4 regions of the Clostridium sp. JNZ X4-2 genome follow, and region 3 is predicted to be linked to each of the others. Evidence: riboswitches for the same ligand, from Rfam matches in the RefSeq annotation. Region 3 holds a riboswitch; each other region holds the start of a gene.
What was found. Region 3 has a riboswitch for thiamine pyrophosphate ahead of thiC (phosphomethylpyrimidine synthase ThiC). Riboswitches for the same ligand answer to the same signal wherever they lie in the genome.
Positions count from the first base shown of each region.

Region 1: linked by a shared signal. The riboswitch ahead of tenA (thiaminase II) and the one ahead of thiC (phosphomethylpyrimidine synthase ThiC) in region 3 are both predicted to bind thiamine pyrophosphate.
Region 2: linked by a shared signal. The riboswitch ahead of ACYUJ6_RS04985 (TatD family hydrolase) and the one ahead of thiC (phosphomethylpyrimidine synthase ThiC) in region 3 are both predicted to bind thiamine pyrophosphate.
Region 4: linked by a shared signal. The riboswitch ahead of thiD (bifunctional hydroxymethylpyrimidine kinase/phosphomethylpyrimidine kinase) and the one ahead of thiC (phosphomethylpyrimidine synthase ThiC) in region 3 are both predicted to bind thiamine pyrophosphate.

Region 1 covers NZ_CM142685.1:2,333,911-2,338,259, reverse strand. Annotated here, with positions in the region: gene ACYUJ6_RS11210 (ABC transporter permease) at 1-266, shown strand, start outside; gene ACYUJ6_RS11205 (ABC transporter ATP-binding protein) at 316-924, shown strand; TPP riboswitch at 1,003-1,114, shown strand; gene tenA (thiaminase II) at 1,204-1,863, shown strand; gene ACYUJ6_RS11195 (ABC transporter ATP-binding protein) at 1,866-2,621, shown strand; gene ACYUJ6_RS11190 (ABC transporter permease) at 2,618-3,361, shown strand; gene ACYUJ6_RS11185 (ABC transporter substrate-binding protein) at 3,358-4,349, shown strand, end outside.
Region 2 covers NZ_CM142685.1:1,051,774-1,056,122, reverse strand. Annotated here, with positions in the region: gene ACYUJ6_RS04995 (ABC transporter substrate-binding protein) at 1-145, opposite strand, end outside; gene ACYUJ6_RS04990 (ABC transporter permease) at 157-978, opposite strand; gene ACYUJ6_RS04985 (TatD family hydrolase) at 926-1,660, opposite strand; TPP riboswitch at 1,727-1,828, opposite strand; gene ACYUJ6_RS04980 (LTA synthase family protein) at 1,905-3,755, opposite strand; gene ACYUJ6_RS04975 (RDD family protein) at 3,939-4,349, shown strand, end outside.
Region 3 covers NZ_CM142685.1:1,586,625-1,590,973, forward strand. Annotated here, with positions in the region: gene ACYUJ6_RS07685 (MDR family MFS transporter) at 1-215, shown strand, start outside; partial or broken gene ACYUJ6_RS07690 (MFS transporter) at 236-592, opposite strand; gene ACYUJ6_RS07695 (TetR-like C-terminal domain-containing protein) at 498-782, shown strand; gene ACYUJ6_RS07700 (thiamine phosphate synthase) at 1,080-1,493, opposite strand; gene thiC (phosphomethylpyrimidine synthase ThiC) at 1,552-2,865, opposite strand; TPP riboswitch at 2,945-3,054, opposite strand; TPP riboswitch at 3,106-3,205, opposite strand; gene panB (3-methyl-2-oxobutanoate hydroxymethyltransferase) at 3,846-4,349, shown strand, end outside.
Region 4 covers NZ_CM142685.1:2,545,919-2,550,267, reverse strand. Annotated here, with positions in the region: gene thiE (thiamine phosphate synthase) at 160-774, opposite strand; gene thiM (hydroxyethylthiazole kinase) at 765-1,574, opposite strand; gene thiD (bifunctional hydroxymethylpyrimidine kinase/phosphomethylpyrimidine kinase) at 1,619-2,422, opposite strand; TPP riboswitch at 2,487-2,589, opposite strand; gene ACYUJ6_RS12250 (amino acid permease) at 2,670-4,085, opposite strand.

The sequences.
Region 1 (4,349 bases), 750 kb from region 3:
AGAAAAAATATTTATTAAAAGACATATATCTTCCCGGTATAAAAAATTATATTGTATCAGGTATACTCATGTGCCTTGGAATTGGATGGAAGGTTTCAGTTGCATCAGAAGTATTGAGTACACCCAATTATTCCATAGGATTGAATCTATTGAATTCTAAAACGACTCTTGAAACTCAGGAGCTGTTTGCATGGACTATTGTAGTTGTAATACTGAGTTTTATGTTTGAAAAGATATTTAAATATTATTTGGATGTAAAAAAGTGATTTGTAATATGAAAATTTGAATGGGTAAGTATAAAGGGAGGCAGCCTGTATGGAAAATAATGATAAGTACGAAGTCGTGATTAGAAATTTAAATAAGTCCTATGGGGAAATTCCTGTATTTACAAATTTAAATGTGAACTTTCTAAAAAACAAAATCACAGCGGTCCTGGGGCCTTCAGGCTGCGGTAAAACCACTCTTTTAAATATCATAAGCGGAATTGAAAAGGATTATAGCGGACAGGTTCATTTGGAGAGCAGCAGGCTATCTTATATTTTTCAGGAAGATAGATTGATTTCACATCTTACAGTGTACGAAAACATAGCCTTTGTATTGAAGTCAACAATGAGTAAAATTCAGGTGGATTTTACTGTGAATAGATTTTTAAGCATGGTGGAATTGTCAAATTGCAGGGATAAATTTCCCAGGGAATTAAGCGGTGGTATGAAGAGAAGAGTTGCACTTGCCAGGGCCTTTGCCTACAAAAGTGATTTGCTCTTAATGGATGAACCTTTTAAGGGTCTGGATGATAGACTGAAAGGTGACATAATAAAGAAATTTTTATCACTTTATAGGGAAAATAAAAGAACAATTATACTGGTGACCCATGATAAAAAAGAAGCAGATGAACTAGGCAATATAGTTTATTCACTGGAGTAAATGCAATGAGATATTGATTAATTTCAATTATTGTAGTACTATAATTGGTGTTTGTGTAATATATAAAATTAAATACGTCATATATCCCAGGGGGGCTGGTATTACCGGCTGAGAGTAAGGATTAAATCCTTAGACCCTATTTATACCTGATCTGGTTAATGCCAGCGTAGGAAGAGGCCACATGTAATTTAGCGAGTAAAGGTACAAACCTCTTCAGAAGGTTGTGCCTTTTTTTATGAAAATAATTGTGAACTGTGAACTGAAAAAGGGGGGAATTACATGAAGACATCTATGAAATTGTACGACAGTGTAAAGGACATATGGGATTCTTATTATCAGCATCCTTTCATAAAAGGAATAGCAGATGGAAGTTTGGAGATAGATAAATTCAAATTCTATATGATTCAAGATTATATATATCTTTTGGATTATGTAAAAATATATGCTCTTGGAGTGGTTAAATCCAATGAAGAAATTACTATGAGGGGCTTTTCCAAAATGGTGGATAATATATTAAATGGGGAAATGAATATACATAGGGCTTATATGAAGAGACTTGGCATTGGAAAAAAGGATATAGAGAATACCAGAGCTTCCATTGAAAATATTTCATATACAAATTATATGTTGTCAGTGTCCCAGATGGGTGATTTAATGGATTTGACGGCCTCACTTCTAGCTTGTATGTGGAGTTATTACTTAATTGGAAAAAAACTGAGCAAAATAGATGGTGCCGCCCAGCATGAATTTTATGGACAGTGGATAAGGGGATATGCATCAGAGGATTATGAAAGGGAAACACGGTGGACAATTGATCTGCTTGATCATATGACTGAAGATATATCCAGGGAAAAATTCAAGAGATTGAAAGAAATTTTTATAAATACCAGTAAATATGAAAGAATGTTTTGGGATATGTCATATAAAAAGGGGATGTAATTGTGCTGGAATTTAAAAATATAAGTTTTAAATATGATGAAGACCCTGATTTCATAATAAAAAATTTGAATTTTACTGTGAACAAAGGTGAATTTATAAGTATAGTAGGTCCCAGTGGGTGTGGGAAAAGCACTGTGTTCAGGCTTATCTGCAAATTGGAAAGACCTTTTGAGGGAGATATATTTTTAGAAAATAGAAATATCAATACCCTTAAAAAAGGATATATAGGATATATGCCTCAAAATGATCTTTTAATACCCTGGAGGACTATACTTCAAAACTCTTCACTGCCTCTTGAAATCAAGGGAGAGGATTTTAAAAAAGCCAGATATGAAGCTGAAAAAATACTTAAGGCCTTTGGACTTGAAAAATACAAGAATAAATACCCCAGGGATTTATCAGGAGGTATGCGTCAGAGGGTTTCTTTTACAAGAACTCTTCTTACAGGATCGGATATGCTTCTTTTAGATGAACCATTTAGTGCACTGGATGCAATAACAAGGCTTTCCATGCAGGAGTGGCTTTTAGATAAATGGTCAAATTTAAATAAAACGGTGTTGTTCATAACACATGATGTAGAAGAAGCACTTTTTTTATCAACAAAAATATTTATAACAGATGGAAGTCCCATAAGAAAATTTAAGGAAATAAAAGTGGATTTAAGTTATCCGCGTACAAGGGATATGCTTGACAGCCCTGATATGTTAGAAATAAAGAGTGAGCTTATAAATGAATTGAAAAAGGGGGTCAGGCTGTGAAAAAATACAGATCATCCATAATAATATGCCTGTTATTTTTTGCAGCCTGGGAGGGAATTGCCAGATATATAGATGCCATGTATATCCTTCCATCCCCTACGGCAATTGTAAAAAAAATATGGGAACTGAAAGATATTTTATTTTTGGTTCATCTGCCGGCAACTCTTCTTGTAACTTTTGAGGGACTTGGAATATCCATAATATTTGGGGTGCTTCTTGCTGCTGCCATGAATATCAGTGAAAAGGTGCAGAGAGCTCTTTATCCTATCGTAATTGTAACTCAGACAGTGCCCATAACTGCACTTGCACCTATATTTGTGCTGTGGTTTGGATATGGAATATGGAGTAAGGTATTGGTAACCATACTCATAACTTTTTTCCCTATAACAATAAATGTATATGACGGCCTTCGTTCCACTAGAAGGGATATGGAGGAACTTCTATTTACATATGGTGCCAGTAAAAAGGATATATTTATAAAATTGAAGTTTCCGGCAGCACTTCCTTATTTTTTTTCTGCTCTTAAAATAGCAGTTCCGCTGAGTGTGGTAGGTGCGGCTATAAGTGAATGGCTGGGAGCACAGGCTGGCCTTGGATATTTCAGCAAGAGAATGATGACACAGCTGGATGGTGCGGGAGTTTTTGCCCCTATTGTAATATTGTCTGCAGTTGCACTGGTTATGGTTAAAATTATAAGTGTGCTTGAAAATAAAATAGTAAAAGGGAGGAATGAAGTGTGAAAAAAATAAAAATTTTAGCTTTTATCATGTCAGCTTTAATGCTGGTTGGTTTAACGGGATGCGGCAGTAAATCATCCCAAAAGGATAATGGTAAATTGGAAAATGTGGATCTGGTGCTTGACTGGTATCCCAATGCTATACATACTTTTATATATGCAGCCATTGAAAAAGGATATTTCAAGGAAGAGGGACTTAAAGTAAATATTAAATTCCCGTCAGATCCTACAGATCCTCTTACTCTTCCAGCAGCAGGGAAGGCAACTTTGGGAATTTACTATCAGCCGGATCTTGTAATTGCAAGGGCAAATCAGGGAGTGCCTGTGAAATCTGTGGGGGCAATAGTACATACTCCCCTTAATGTGATAATAGCTTTAAAGGGAAATGGTATAAATTCTCCCAAAGATCTTCAGGGAAAGACCGTAGGTTATTCGGGAAATCCATTGAATACTGAGTACGTAAAGACCATGGTTAAAAAAGACGGGGGAAACCCTGAGAATGTTAAAATGGTGGATGTAGGATTTGATCTTTTATCATCCATGGTAACTAAAAAAGTGGATGCAACTACAGGCGGACTTATAAATCATGAAGTATTGATGATGCAAAATGAAAATCATCCTGTAAATTATTTTGATCCTTCAAAATATGGAGTGCCAAATTATTATGAAGAAGTATTTGTAACCAGTGACAAAACTCTCAAGGAAAAACCTGAAACCATCAAAAAATTTATGAAAGCCGCACAGAAGGGATTTGAGTATACGAAAAATAATCCGGATAAATCATTGAAAATACTCATGGACAATCAGCAAAAAGGCAGTTTCCCACTTAAAGAAGCTGTTGAAGAAAAGAGTCTCAGTATACTTTTGCCTAAAATGGAGTCAAAAGATGAACCTTTTTTAAGTCAGGATAAAGCAGTATGGCAGAACAATATAGATTGGTTAAAAAAACAGGGACTTCTAAAAAAGGATGTAAATGCAGAAGATTTTTATGT
Region 2 (4,349 bases), 530 kb from region 3:
TTGTATTGGGAGTCCAGTCCAATATTACAGTTGTCTTGTCCAAGGAATTTGATGTTTCCTTTTTATCATTTGATCCACATCCTGACAATGTAAGTACGCTTGTAAATACAGCCAGTATCAAAAATATAAATCTGCTTTTTTTCATGTTTATCCCCCTTATTTCCAATGTATTATTTTTTTGCCTATAAAGTCTATCATATAGATTATTGCAATACTCACTATAACAATAACCAGAATTGAAGCAAATACCTTGTCCAACTGATAAGCATTTTTTGCCCTCACCATGTATACGCCTATTCCACTGTCTCCCCCCAGCCATTCGCCTATAATTGCAGCCATTATCATGTAAGTTGCAGCAATCTTCAAACCTGAAAAAAAGTTCACCAGAGCATAGGGAAGTTTTAGATGGTAAAATATCTGCAATTTTGATGCCTTCATATTATGGAACAAATTTATGTAGTCTGTGTCTATTTTTTCAAGACCATCTACAAGACTTACAACAATGGGAAAAAAGCATACGGTTATTACAACTATTATCTTGGGAAGTGCTCCAAATCCGAACCATATTATAAAAAGCGGCGCTATGGCTATAGTGGGAACTGTCTGGGATATTAATAAAATAGGATAAAGTGATTTTTTGACCACATGAAAACTGTCCATTATTATAGCCAGCACAAAAGAAAATACTATGGATATGAAAAATCCTATAAAGGATTCATAAAGGGTGGTTTCCGTATTTTCCATTATATTTTTAAAGTCCGAAACAAGGGTTTTTATAATATCCCATGGAGAAGGAAGAATATAGGGCTGTATATACTGAAAACCCACTACTATCTGCCATAAAATCACAACTGCTGCTATGGTAACTACCGGATATATCTTGTCTTGAATATTTTCTGATTTTTTCATTCCAAACACCTTAAATTCATAATTTAAATCTGCTAAAATTGCTGGATATTTCGTCTTTAACCTCTTCATATTGAATACCTTTTATACTGGAGATCTTTTTAACAATATTTTCAACTTCACAGGGGTATCCATACTTCTTATTCACCCATTCAAGAGAAGTGGGGCCGTCTGTCTCGGTCAATATTCTATCCATTGGAAGCATCTTCACTATTTCATCTGTAAGTCTGGAATATCCTATATCAACACTTATGGTAAAATAACAGCCCAATTTCAAAAGTTCTTTAAGAGTATCCACATTCCCGCTGTACCAGTGAATTATAGGTGTCCTCAATTTATAACTTCTTATATATTCCAGTATTTTTTCTTCCGCTCCCTTAGTGTGAATATTTACTATCTTGTCATAGCGCTTTGCTCTGTCCAGAAAGTATTCAAATACCCTGTCCATTTTTGGATATTTTTCACTTTCCAAAACCCAATAATAATCAAGCCCTATCTCCCCTACAGCCCTGCACTCCCTGACATAGTCGTCAAAGCTATCCAGGTCACTGCAATTTTTATGTGCTTCCCAGGGATGTATTCCAAAACAGGGTACTATATTTTCATTTTCTGCGCTTATCTTTTTTGTAAAAATATAGCTTTCCAGATTCATAGAACATCCCAAAGTCTTGATATCATTTTTTTTTATGATGTGAAGTGCTTTTTTTAAGTTCTTGCCATAAAAATCCATATGATTGTGTGCATCAACAAACATTTAAATTATCTCCCTATAAAACTTTGACAAAAAACAAAAGCACTATTTATAAATAGTGCTTCAGGATACGAATGTAAAGCGGTTCCCTACGTCGGCGTTACCCGAATCAGGTTCAAAGGGTTAAAGTTTTCACTTTTCTCAGCCGTCCCGGCACCCCTGACACTAAAGACAATATTAAATTTATTACAATATTATAGTACCACTTATTTATAAAAATGTAAACATTTTATATGATTTTCACAATTTATCTATTTAATTTGTCAATTGCATTGTGTTTAAGTATATAGTCCGAATACCCCAGCTGATTCAAAACATTCTCCTCATCTTTTTTAAGGCTGCTGTTTTCAGATACTCTTTTTCCAGTCTTTACATTGTAGTACACATCATCCTGGGAGGAATAATAATAATTTCTATCTATAAAAGAACCATTCCTAAATATGACCCTCTGACTGTTAGGGTTGAAAAGATCTTTCCCAAACATATCTTTTCCAGGAAGATCAAATAAATTACATACTGTAGGGTATATGTCCATTTCACCTCCATAGGTATCATTTACACCCTTTACCGATTCATCGGGGAAATGTATGAGAAGAGGCACCTTCTGAAGTTTTTCCCAGTCCACATCAGAAGTGGAACTCATATTTAAAAATTTGAACAGCTGCTGCTCTTTGTCCTTGGGTATTGCATAATGGTCTCCATAAAGCATTACAACTGAATTTTTCAGTGTTCCCTCTTCATCCAATGCATCTAAAAACATTCCCAGCTGCTCATCTGTATAATGTATGGCCTGCAGATAATTCCCCATAAGGCTTCCTTTTAAATTTCCCACATCAAAACTGCCATACTTATCCACGGCATCATAGGGAAAATGACTTGTTAATGTTATTAAGAAAGCATAATAAGGTGATTTCATATTATGTAATTTCACAAGTGACTGTATCAAAAAAGATCTGTCACTGAGTCCAAGGCCTATGGACTCATCTTCTTTATAACTTTTTTCACCGTAAAAATTATCAAAACCAAATTTTTTATACATTATATCCCTGTTCCAGAAGTTTTCTCTGAAACCGTGAAGTGCTGCCGTACTGTAACCGTTATTTTTAAAATTTTGGGGCATTGCACTGAATTTGTTTCCAGAATAGAGAAAATAAGCTGCCCCTGCGGGAGCCGGATATAATGAATTATTGGTCATGAACTCTGCATCGGAAGTGCCTCCTGCAGCTACCTGATAATAAAAATTGTCAAAATACTCGGACCTTTTTACCCATCTGTTTAAATTTGGAGTTATTTCATTTCCATTAATAGAGGCATTTATTGCAAATTCCTGAAGAGCCTCCACCTGTATCATTATCAAATTTTTTCCCTTTGCAGATCCCTTTAAGCTTTTATTATCCGATTTGTTTTTATCCATAAAATCATCTATGGTATCAACTTTTTCTTTAGAAATAGGTGCCAGTTTAGTTATATTGGCAGAAATTGAATTGTAAATATCAAGACAGTGGTAATTTAAAATACCCAATTTTCTGGTTATGTACACCTTATTGTACATTGTACTCAAAAGCCGGGGCTGTTCCCTGGACAGATTATAAAAGCTTTTAAAATCCGTCAATACTCCCAGAAAAATAAGTACTACAAGTGCTGGTATCCTGTAGCTTATGGAAATATCAGCTTTCCTGCTTCTAACGTATTTATTTATAAAGGGCACTATAAATATAACATCAAAAAAGTACAGAAAATCTTTAAAATTCATCAAATCTGCCACACTGGATTTTACTGCACCCAGTTGAAATCCGCTTATAAGTACAGGCAAGGATATAATATCCTTAAAATATCTGAAATAAATCAAGTCGCTTACTATAAAGAAACTGATTATGATGTTCAATATATAGAGAATTCTTGAACGTGCTTTTGTTTTAAAAACAAAGGATATGGAAACAATAATAATTACCGAGGCAATAGTTGGAATGAAAAGTGATTCGGTTTTTATATATCCTGTTTCCAAATGCCTGCCGTATACTAATATTTTAAAAGTTACACATATTACAAAAAAGATTCCATCTAAAAAGTTCAGCAAAAATAAGTTTATCCTATTCATATTAAATATCCTCGATTATGCGAATTAATATAACACTAAAATTATAAAACTAATCCGCAAAATTGTAAAACAATATGTGAACAATAATGAAAGATTTTTTTATACCTATTTACATAAATGCCATAGTGTAGCATAATATATTTGTTATGGAAAGGTTAAAAAGAACAAGGAGGTATGTGTTTAATGGACGAAAAAGATGAAAATAAAAATGAGCTCTCAGTAGACGAAGAAGCAAAAAAGCAGTTTCTAAAAGAACTTAAAAATAAAAATATGGAAGAAAAGAAAAATTTAGAGGAAATTAAAAGGAAAGAAAAACAGGAAAAGGAAGAACAGCTTAAAAAGGCGGAAGAGCAGGAGAAACCAGAGGAGTCCGGTGAGGGAAAAGAAGAAGAACACCTTGAAAATACTAAAATTGACAATATCAAAGAGGAAAGCAATAAAAATGATGTGGTGGATAAAAAAAGCTCTGATGAAAAAACCTCTGATAATAATTCTGATTCTAAAAAGAAAAACAGTTTGGTACCTGGCAGTTTAAAATCTTCTATTATAGACACAGCTGTCACAGCCGCAATTTCATTAGCATGTCTATATTTA
Region 3 (4,349 bases):
ATTTTGTTGGGCAAGGAATAAAAGGCATAAATCCAAGCAACCTATATCAATCTTCTGAATATCATACTGCTCTCTCTGCAGAGCAAATAAAACTTTCATTAAACAGTTCCATGCATATTCTGTTTATTGCTTTTATTTTCATCTCCTGTTTGTCTTTGGTTTTATCAATTGTAATGCCTAAAATAAGAGGAGAGAATAAGGTCAAAGAAGGTTAAGCTAAGCCGGGATAGTTCACATTAAGTCCTCCCATTGCCAGCCCTAATAAAAATCGAAGACCCATCAGCTGCCAGGGGTTTTTTACAAAGGCCTGCGGTATAAAGATTATTCCTGCCACTACAAGTGCAACTAATATAATTTTCTGTGCTACGATCTTATCAGAAAGTTTTCCCAGTCTTGGAGCCGCAATTATATTTGCTAATCCTGATGCTGAGAATGTTATTCCAGCTAACAGAGCAACATGGCTTGTATTATGAGATAACTGAGCAATGTACACTGTTATGATTGGTTCTACAGAATATAATGCTAGAGTTACTATAAAAGAGATCACAAACATTATTATAGTTAAACTTTTATTTGGAACAATACTCCATAGGCGCAATTTGACTCATTCCTATACTGGTTACAAACATTCCAAACCAACTAAAAGCAGGGTTTTAAGGAGTTTGCTGCATGGTTTTATCTCCTTGAATTTTCTCGGATATTTCCAAAATCCAGTAAGTTCAGAAGACAGTTTTCAACTGATGATAGATGATTTTATTTTGTCAGTTTCAAGAAATTATTAGATAGTGGTTTTTATTTAATTTTTGCAAGACGTATCAACTGTTGATGGGCCTTTTTTATCTTTTTTTGAAAGAATATAATATTTTCCAGGAAATACTTGTTGAATGTTAAAAATAATCATATAATAATTACTAAACTATCAATTCAACTTTGCCCAGTAATGAAAATAAAGGAAAGGGTTTGGAGCTAAAACCATTTACAGCTCCACCTTCCGGATGTAATGGGTGTTGGAAATATAATGTATAAACAGTATTGTATATAGAAACAGCTTATCAGTTCAATACGCCAAGCTGTTTCCATTATATCCATTCCATGTGCTTTTTCAAATTCTGTGTTGTAAGATATGGATCATCCGAGCACATTACAGGAGACATTACTGCAGCACCACAGACGTCAGTACTGAGTAGTTTGTCTATATTGCCTTCATTTATGCCGCCGATGGCTATAACAGGTATTGAAACATTACTCAGTACATCTTTTAAAAATGAAATTCCTCTGGGTTTTAAGCCTTTTTTACAATCCGTTTTGAAAACATGTCCTGCCAGAAGATAATCTGCCCCTTTTTTTTCTGCATTTATCGCTTCTAAAGTACTGTGAACAGACACTCCCAAAATGCCATTGAAATTGAGATATCCTTTCATATAATCCGTATAACTTGTGTGAAATCTTCCCGAATTTACCTTTAAAGCAGTTTCCATACTGCCGTTTATTATACTACATCATAAAAAGTCATTTTTACACCTCCTTTTAAAAGTAATTTAAATTGATATTTTAGTCTTCATCCCTCAAAATGTTTATATTTTTGCCCTCTATGACCTTGTTCATGTTTCTTACGGCGCACATCTTCCCACACATGGTACATGTCTTTTTATCTTCAGGCATTGAGCTTTCCCTGTATTTTCTGGCTTTTTCAGGGTCTATTGCTATGTGAAACATCTTTTCCCAGTCAAGCTCTCTTCTAGCTTCAGCCATTTTGTTATCCCAATCTCTTGTATTTTTTATTCCTTTTGCAATATCTGCAGCATGGGCAGCTATTTTGGCAGCTATAATTCCATCTTTCATGTCCTGCAGGTCAGGAAGCCTGAGGTGTTCAGCAGGAGTTACATAGCAGAGAAAATTCGCTCCATAAGTTGCTGCAATGGCGCCGCCTATGGCACTTGTTATATGGTCATATCCAGGTGCCACATCTGTTACTATGGGACCCAGTACATAAAAAGGAGCATCATGGCACAATTTTTTTTCAAGCTTCATGTTGGTTTCTATTTCATTAAGTGCCATATGACCGGGGCCCTCTATCATAACCTGTACATTTCTTTTCCAGGCTCTTTTTGCCAGTTCCCCCAGGGTCATAAGTTCTTTTATCTGACTTGGATCCGTAGAATCATCTATACATCCGGGTCTGCATGCATCTCCCAGGCTTATGGTTACGTCATATTTTTCGCATATGTCAAGAATTTTATCAAAATATTCATAGAAGGGATTTTCCCTGTTGTTCAGATTCATCCAGGCATACAGCAGACTGCCTCCTCTTGAGACAAAATTCATAAGCCTTGGATTTCTCTTGAATATCTGTGCGGTTTCCATGTTTATACCGGCATGGATGGTCATAAAGTCAACTCCGTCCTTAGCGTGGGTTTCTATAACTCCAAGGAGTTCTTCAGCAGTTATATCTTTTAATTCCTTATCATAAAAACCAACTGCATCGTACATTGGAACGGTACCTATCATGACAGGGGACATAGCTATTAACTTGTTTCTAAATTCCTGGGTTTTTCCAAAGCAGCTGAGATCCATAATGGCTTCGGCTTTCATGTCTATTGCTTTTTTTACCTTGTCAAGCTCCAGGGTAACATTGCAGCAGTCCTCTGAAATGCCCAGGTTGACATTTACCTTTGTCTTCAGTCCTTTTCCCACCCCCTCTGCACTTAACTTTTTATGATTTTTATTGGCGGGAATGACAGTTTTGCCTTTGGATACAAGATGCATCAGATCTTTTATGTCCATATTTTCTTTTTTGGCTACTGTCCGCATCTCCTCCGTGACTATTTCTTTCCTGGCGGCATCCATCTGGGTTGAATAATTCATTTTATCGCTCTCCTTTTGATTTTTATATTAAAAAACGGGAAGCAAAATGCTTCCCGCAGAGTAAAAACTATAGATGTTTTTAATATAGCGCAAAATTTCCCTACGTTGGCATTATCCAAATCAGGTTATATGGGTAAAAGATATTATCTTACTCTCAGCCCATTGACATGGGCTCCCCTGTAACATTATATTTATTTTTTAAATAAAAAAGAGTGTTTATGAAAACACTCCTTGAATACATACTTTAAATGATTTGCTTCCCTACGGTAGTGTTAACTACGTCAAGTTCAAAGGGTCAGGTTTTACCTTCTCAACCAAATCGGTCCCCCCACAAACAATACTATTTACTTTTATATATATAATAACACTTATTCATATATATGTAAATGCTTTCAAAAAGTGTTTTACTTGTTTTGCACTTTTTAATCAATTCATCAGCTGACTTTGAACACAAGGAGGTCAAATCCTCTATATGAACTTTTTTTGAAGCAGAAGAGTGAGAAAAGATACTTGCCTGAGCTTCAAATTCTTCATCCTGAATCCTTCATCTCAATTCCAAGTAATTTTGTTACAGTGTATTTTTTGCATATTTTTTTGACTGCTTTTTCAATTGCTTTATCAAGAGTTTTAACCTCTTTTTATAAAGCCTTTATGCAGTTAAATGATGCAGCAATTGCAGTATTAAATGGGCTATATAGAGATTTATCAAGTCCATAAGAGTCCCATGCCGCCATTTCTAGAATTTTGGTGGCAGTTATATGAATATTTTTAAAAGAAAGTATTGAAATATTTAAAAAATTTTTATTTTTCAAGAAGGAATAATGAGTTCTTTATAGAATATATTAATATAAGATAAAATAGAATCTAGTTCTATAATGTGGAACTAGGATATCTCTCATATATAATTAAATTATTGTCGGTAAATTTATTTATATTATGAGGACAGGCCTAAATTATTATAAGATGAGGAGAGATAAAAAATGAAAAAGAAAATGACTGTATTGGATTTTCAAAAGTATAAGGATGAGGGAAAAAAGTTTACTTATGTCACGGCATATGATTACACTACAGCATCTATTGTAAACGATAGCGAGTCCGAAGTTATTCTTGTAGGGGATTCTCTTGGTATGGTTATGCTTGGTTATTCGGAAACTACAGGTGTTACAATGGATGATATGGTTCATCATATAAAACCAGTTGTAAAAGGTGCCCCGAATACTTTTGTTGTAGGTGACATGCCTTTTGGATCATATAATGTAAGCTGTGAACAGGCTATTATGAGTGCAAACAGGCTTATGAAAGAAACAGGCTGTGACTGTGTAAAGCTTGAAGGCGGAGTGGAAATGGCGGATAAAATTGAAGCTATTGTAAAAGCGGGAATACCTGTTATGGGGCATATAGGTCTGACTCCCCAGACTTCCAGTCAGCTTGGTGGTTTCAGGGTTCAGGGAGGAACTCCTGAGAGTGCCGTACAGCTGATTGAA
Region 4 (4,349 bases), 960 kb from region 3:
ATTACCTCCCATTAAAATTATAATTACAATAAATATTATAATTTACCATGATAAATTTGTAAACTGATAAATCTATAGAAGGGATAATAATTGAACATAAAAATACCGGGCAAATTATAAGGCAGGGTATAATTTACTCGGTGTTTGGTATTTTTTCAACTAATGCTGTCTAAGGCTTTGAGCGGCAGCTTTTATATTGCTTTTTCCCAAAATGGCGGATATTACACAAATGCCGTCGATTCCTGTGGATAATGTTTCCTTGAAGTTATGTTCATTAATACCGCCTATGGCAACGGCAGGTATGGTTATACTATTGTATATTTTACGGAGCCCTTCTATACCTATAGGGATGTCTATGTCTTTTTTAGTTCCAGTGTAGAATATGGTGCCTATTCCAATGTAATCTGCGCTATTTTTTTCTGCTTCTACAGCTTCTTCTACACTGCCGGCAGATATCCCTATTATTTTATCTTTACCTAATATTCTTCTGGCAGCAGTTAGGGGAATATCACTTTGACCAAGATGTACACCATCTGCATCTACAGCTTGGGCTATATCTAACCTGTCGTTTATTATAAAAGGGATTTTATAATGAGTGGTGACTTTTTTGATTTTTAGGGCAATATTGTAAAATTCCTTTGAAGAAATGTCTTTTTCCCTTAGCTGTACCAGAGTGACACCTCCTAAAATTGCATCTTCTACAGCCTTGGGCAAGTTATCTTCTTTTAACAGGCTTCTGTCTGTAGCAAGATATAGACTATAATCTATTTCCATGTTATTTTTGCACCTTCTTTTAATTTTTTCTCACTTAATTCATATATGCAGTCTATGAGTTTAATTCTGAAGCTTCCAGGGGCAGCGGCTATTTTAAAAGCTTCTTCCCCGGCTATATTCATTGAAAGTATGGCACTTACAGTAGCTGTAAATTTATTTTCAGAAGCTCCGCAGGCAGCTCCGCAAAGAGCACCTACCATACAGCCTGATCCAGTAACTTTAGTTAACATTTTTGTTCCGTTTTCAATTATGGCACTATTTTTACCATTTGTTATGAAATCTTTTCTACCAGTGGCAGCAACTATGCAGTTATATTTGCGAGATAAGGCTATGCAGCACTCCAAGGCTCCCTCTCCAGTGTCTAAAGAATCAACACCCTTTACTCTGGAAGATTGTCCTGCTAAAAATTTAATTTCTCCTATGTTGCCTTTTATAACATCAATTTTCCCAACCTGGAGTATTCTGTTTATAACTTGAATTTTCCTTGGTATAGCAGCACAAGCTACAGGATCCAATACTACAGGGATGTTATGGATTTTTGCAGAAGTACTGGCTAAAATTGTGGCCGCTTCCTGTTCCTTATCAAGAGTTCCTAAATTTATATATAGGGCAGATGATAATTTAACAAAATCAAAAACCTCATCATAAGATTCACACATAGCAGGTGAAGCACCATAAGATAAAAGAATATTTGCACAGTCGTTTATAGTGACGTAGTTGGTAATACAATGGACAAGAGGTACTTTATTTCTAACCTCTGATAATGTTTTTGCTACTCTGTCTAAATTTGAATTGTTCAATTTTTAACCCCCTTTAATTTTAATACATGAATTGCAATTTATATTTATTGAAAAGGTATGCCGGCTTTTTTATAAATTTCAACAAAATGTCCTACAGGACCAACGCCGCTGCCTATGGGAAATGAGTTTTCTATTGCTTTAGTTATATACTGCTTTGATAGATCTACCGCTCTGTCCATGGTATAGTCCTTAGCTAGATAGGAGGCTATAGCGGAAGATATGGTGCAGCCAGTTCCATGAGTATTTTTGGTATTTATTCTGTGACCTTTCAGAGTCAGTATTTTATTATTGTAGAGCAAAATATCATTGGCATCATTACATCTGTGGCCTCCCTTTACAAATACATTTTTTGCACCGGATTCTTTTATTTTAAAAGCAGCCTCCTCCATTTCACTTTCATTATTGATTTTTAATCCAGTTAGGATTTCTGCTTCCGGTATATTTGGAGTTACTATATCTGCAATATTTACCATATCTTTTATGGCTGTTTCAGCTTCTGGCTTTAGGAGAAAATATCCACTTTTTGATATCATTACTGGATCCAGTACTATATTTTTAGCCTTATATTCTATTAAGAGTTTTTTTATTACAGATATGGTTTTGCTATTGGAAGCCATTCCAATTTTTACTGCATCTACTTTAATATCATCAAATATAGACCTTATTTGAGCCTCTACAATTTCAGGACTTATATCAAGTACATCCTGTACTCCCACTGTATTTTGTGCTGTAACAGCAGTGATTACACTCATGCCGTATACACCAAGGGCACTCATGGTTTTTAAATCGGCTTGTATTCCAGCTCCGCCTGAACTGTCAGAGCCTGCAATTGTCAATACTTTTTTCATCTAAAACACCTCCGGATAAATATAAAAGGTGTATGCGGAAAAGCATACACCTAATAAAAATCTAAAATTATGTGAAATTGCTTCCCTACGCCAGTTCTGTCTGGATCAGGTTCAAAGGGTTAGAGAATATCTCTTCTCAGCTATATAGAGCACCCCCACAAACTATCTTATTTTAAATTTATTGTACTACAGTAATAAAAATTTGTAAATTAAATTAAATAAAAACTAAAAGATGTTGAAATAAATTTTATTTTTCTGAGGTTGGTTGTCCAGAATTTGAGGTTTTAGGGTTGACATTCTTTTTATTTAAACCAAGTATAAAGTAGAAAGCTAATAAAAGTATGAACCAGATACACCCTACAATAAGAGCAATCATAGTATCTTTGCTGAAAGCTAACATTACAATAACAAAAGCTAGAAAGGCGAGTACAATCCAGTTGAGATAAGGGTATCCGAACATTGGAAAATGTAACTTATTTACTTCCTCTGGAGTAAGTCTTTTTCTGAACTTCAATTGAACTATTAAGATTATTCCCCAAACCCAAATTGCACCAAGTGTAGCTACACTTGTAACATAAGTAAATACCTTTCCAGGGAATAAATAGTTAAGTACAACTCCAATTAAAAGAAAAAGTGCAGAAATTATGATACCATTAGTCGGAACATGACTTTTGCCTAATTTACCAAACATTTTTGGTGCTGTTCCCTGAAGGGAAAGATTATAGAGCATACGCCCTGTACTGAAAATACCACTGTTGCAGGAAGATAAAGCTGCAGTCAATACTACAAAGTTTATAATACCTGCTGCTGCTGATATACCCAGTTTACTAAAAGTTAAGACAAAAGGACTTCCAGTTGTGCCAAGAGTGTTCCATGGATAAAGGGACATTATTACAAAAAGTGCTCCTACATAAAATATAAGTATTCTCCAAAATACCTTGTTGATAGCCGATGGTATCGTTTTCTCCGGATTTTTTGCTTCTCCTGCTGTAACACCTATAAGTTCTGTGCCAAGGTAAGCAAACATAACCATTGTTACTGCAAGCATAGGTCCCCATCCACCTTTAGGGAAAAATCCTCCGTGTGACCATAGATTTGAAATACCAATAGGCTTTCCGCCGTTACCCAGGCCAAATATAATCATAAGCAGACCTAATACTATCATTGCAATAATTGTAACTACTTTAATAAGTGCAAACCAGAATTCAAATTCACCATAGGCCTTTACTGCAATTAGATTTACGCATGTCATTACAACAAGTGCTGCCAGTGCAGGTATCCACTGGGGCATGGTCGGAATCCAGAATTTAACGTATACACCTACAGCAGTAATTTCAGCCATACAGGTTACCACCCACATGAACCAGTATGTCCATCCAGTCATGTAACCCGCCAATGGTCCTATGAATTCGTTGGCATAGGCACTAAAGGATCCAGAAACAGGATAGGAAGTTGCCAGCTCACCTAAGGCCCTCATTATAACAAACATAGCAAAACCAGCTATAACATAGACGAATAGAATTGCCGGTCCAGCCGTTTGAATAGCAGTGGCAGATCCTAGAAATAAACCTACACCAATAGCGCCGCCAAGTGCAATCAGTTGAATGTGACGTTCTTCTAGACCACGTTCAAGGTCTTCATTTAATGCGTCTTGTTTACTCATCGTATTCCTCCTTAGTAGTTATATAGACTCTATAATAAGTAATAAAAAATATTTAATTGAATTTAAGTCACCTCCGTTAATCATTATACATTATTTAGAATATTCTTAAATAAATAGTATCATATTTTTTATTTATTCACAACTACTATTTCAAATTTCTGTGAATTAACAATTATTTTATATTTAAGTTATATTATTTAAAAAAATGTGTAAATAATATAATGAAAACCGTATATTATCTTAAAATACAAATGCATTATGAAA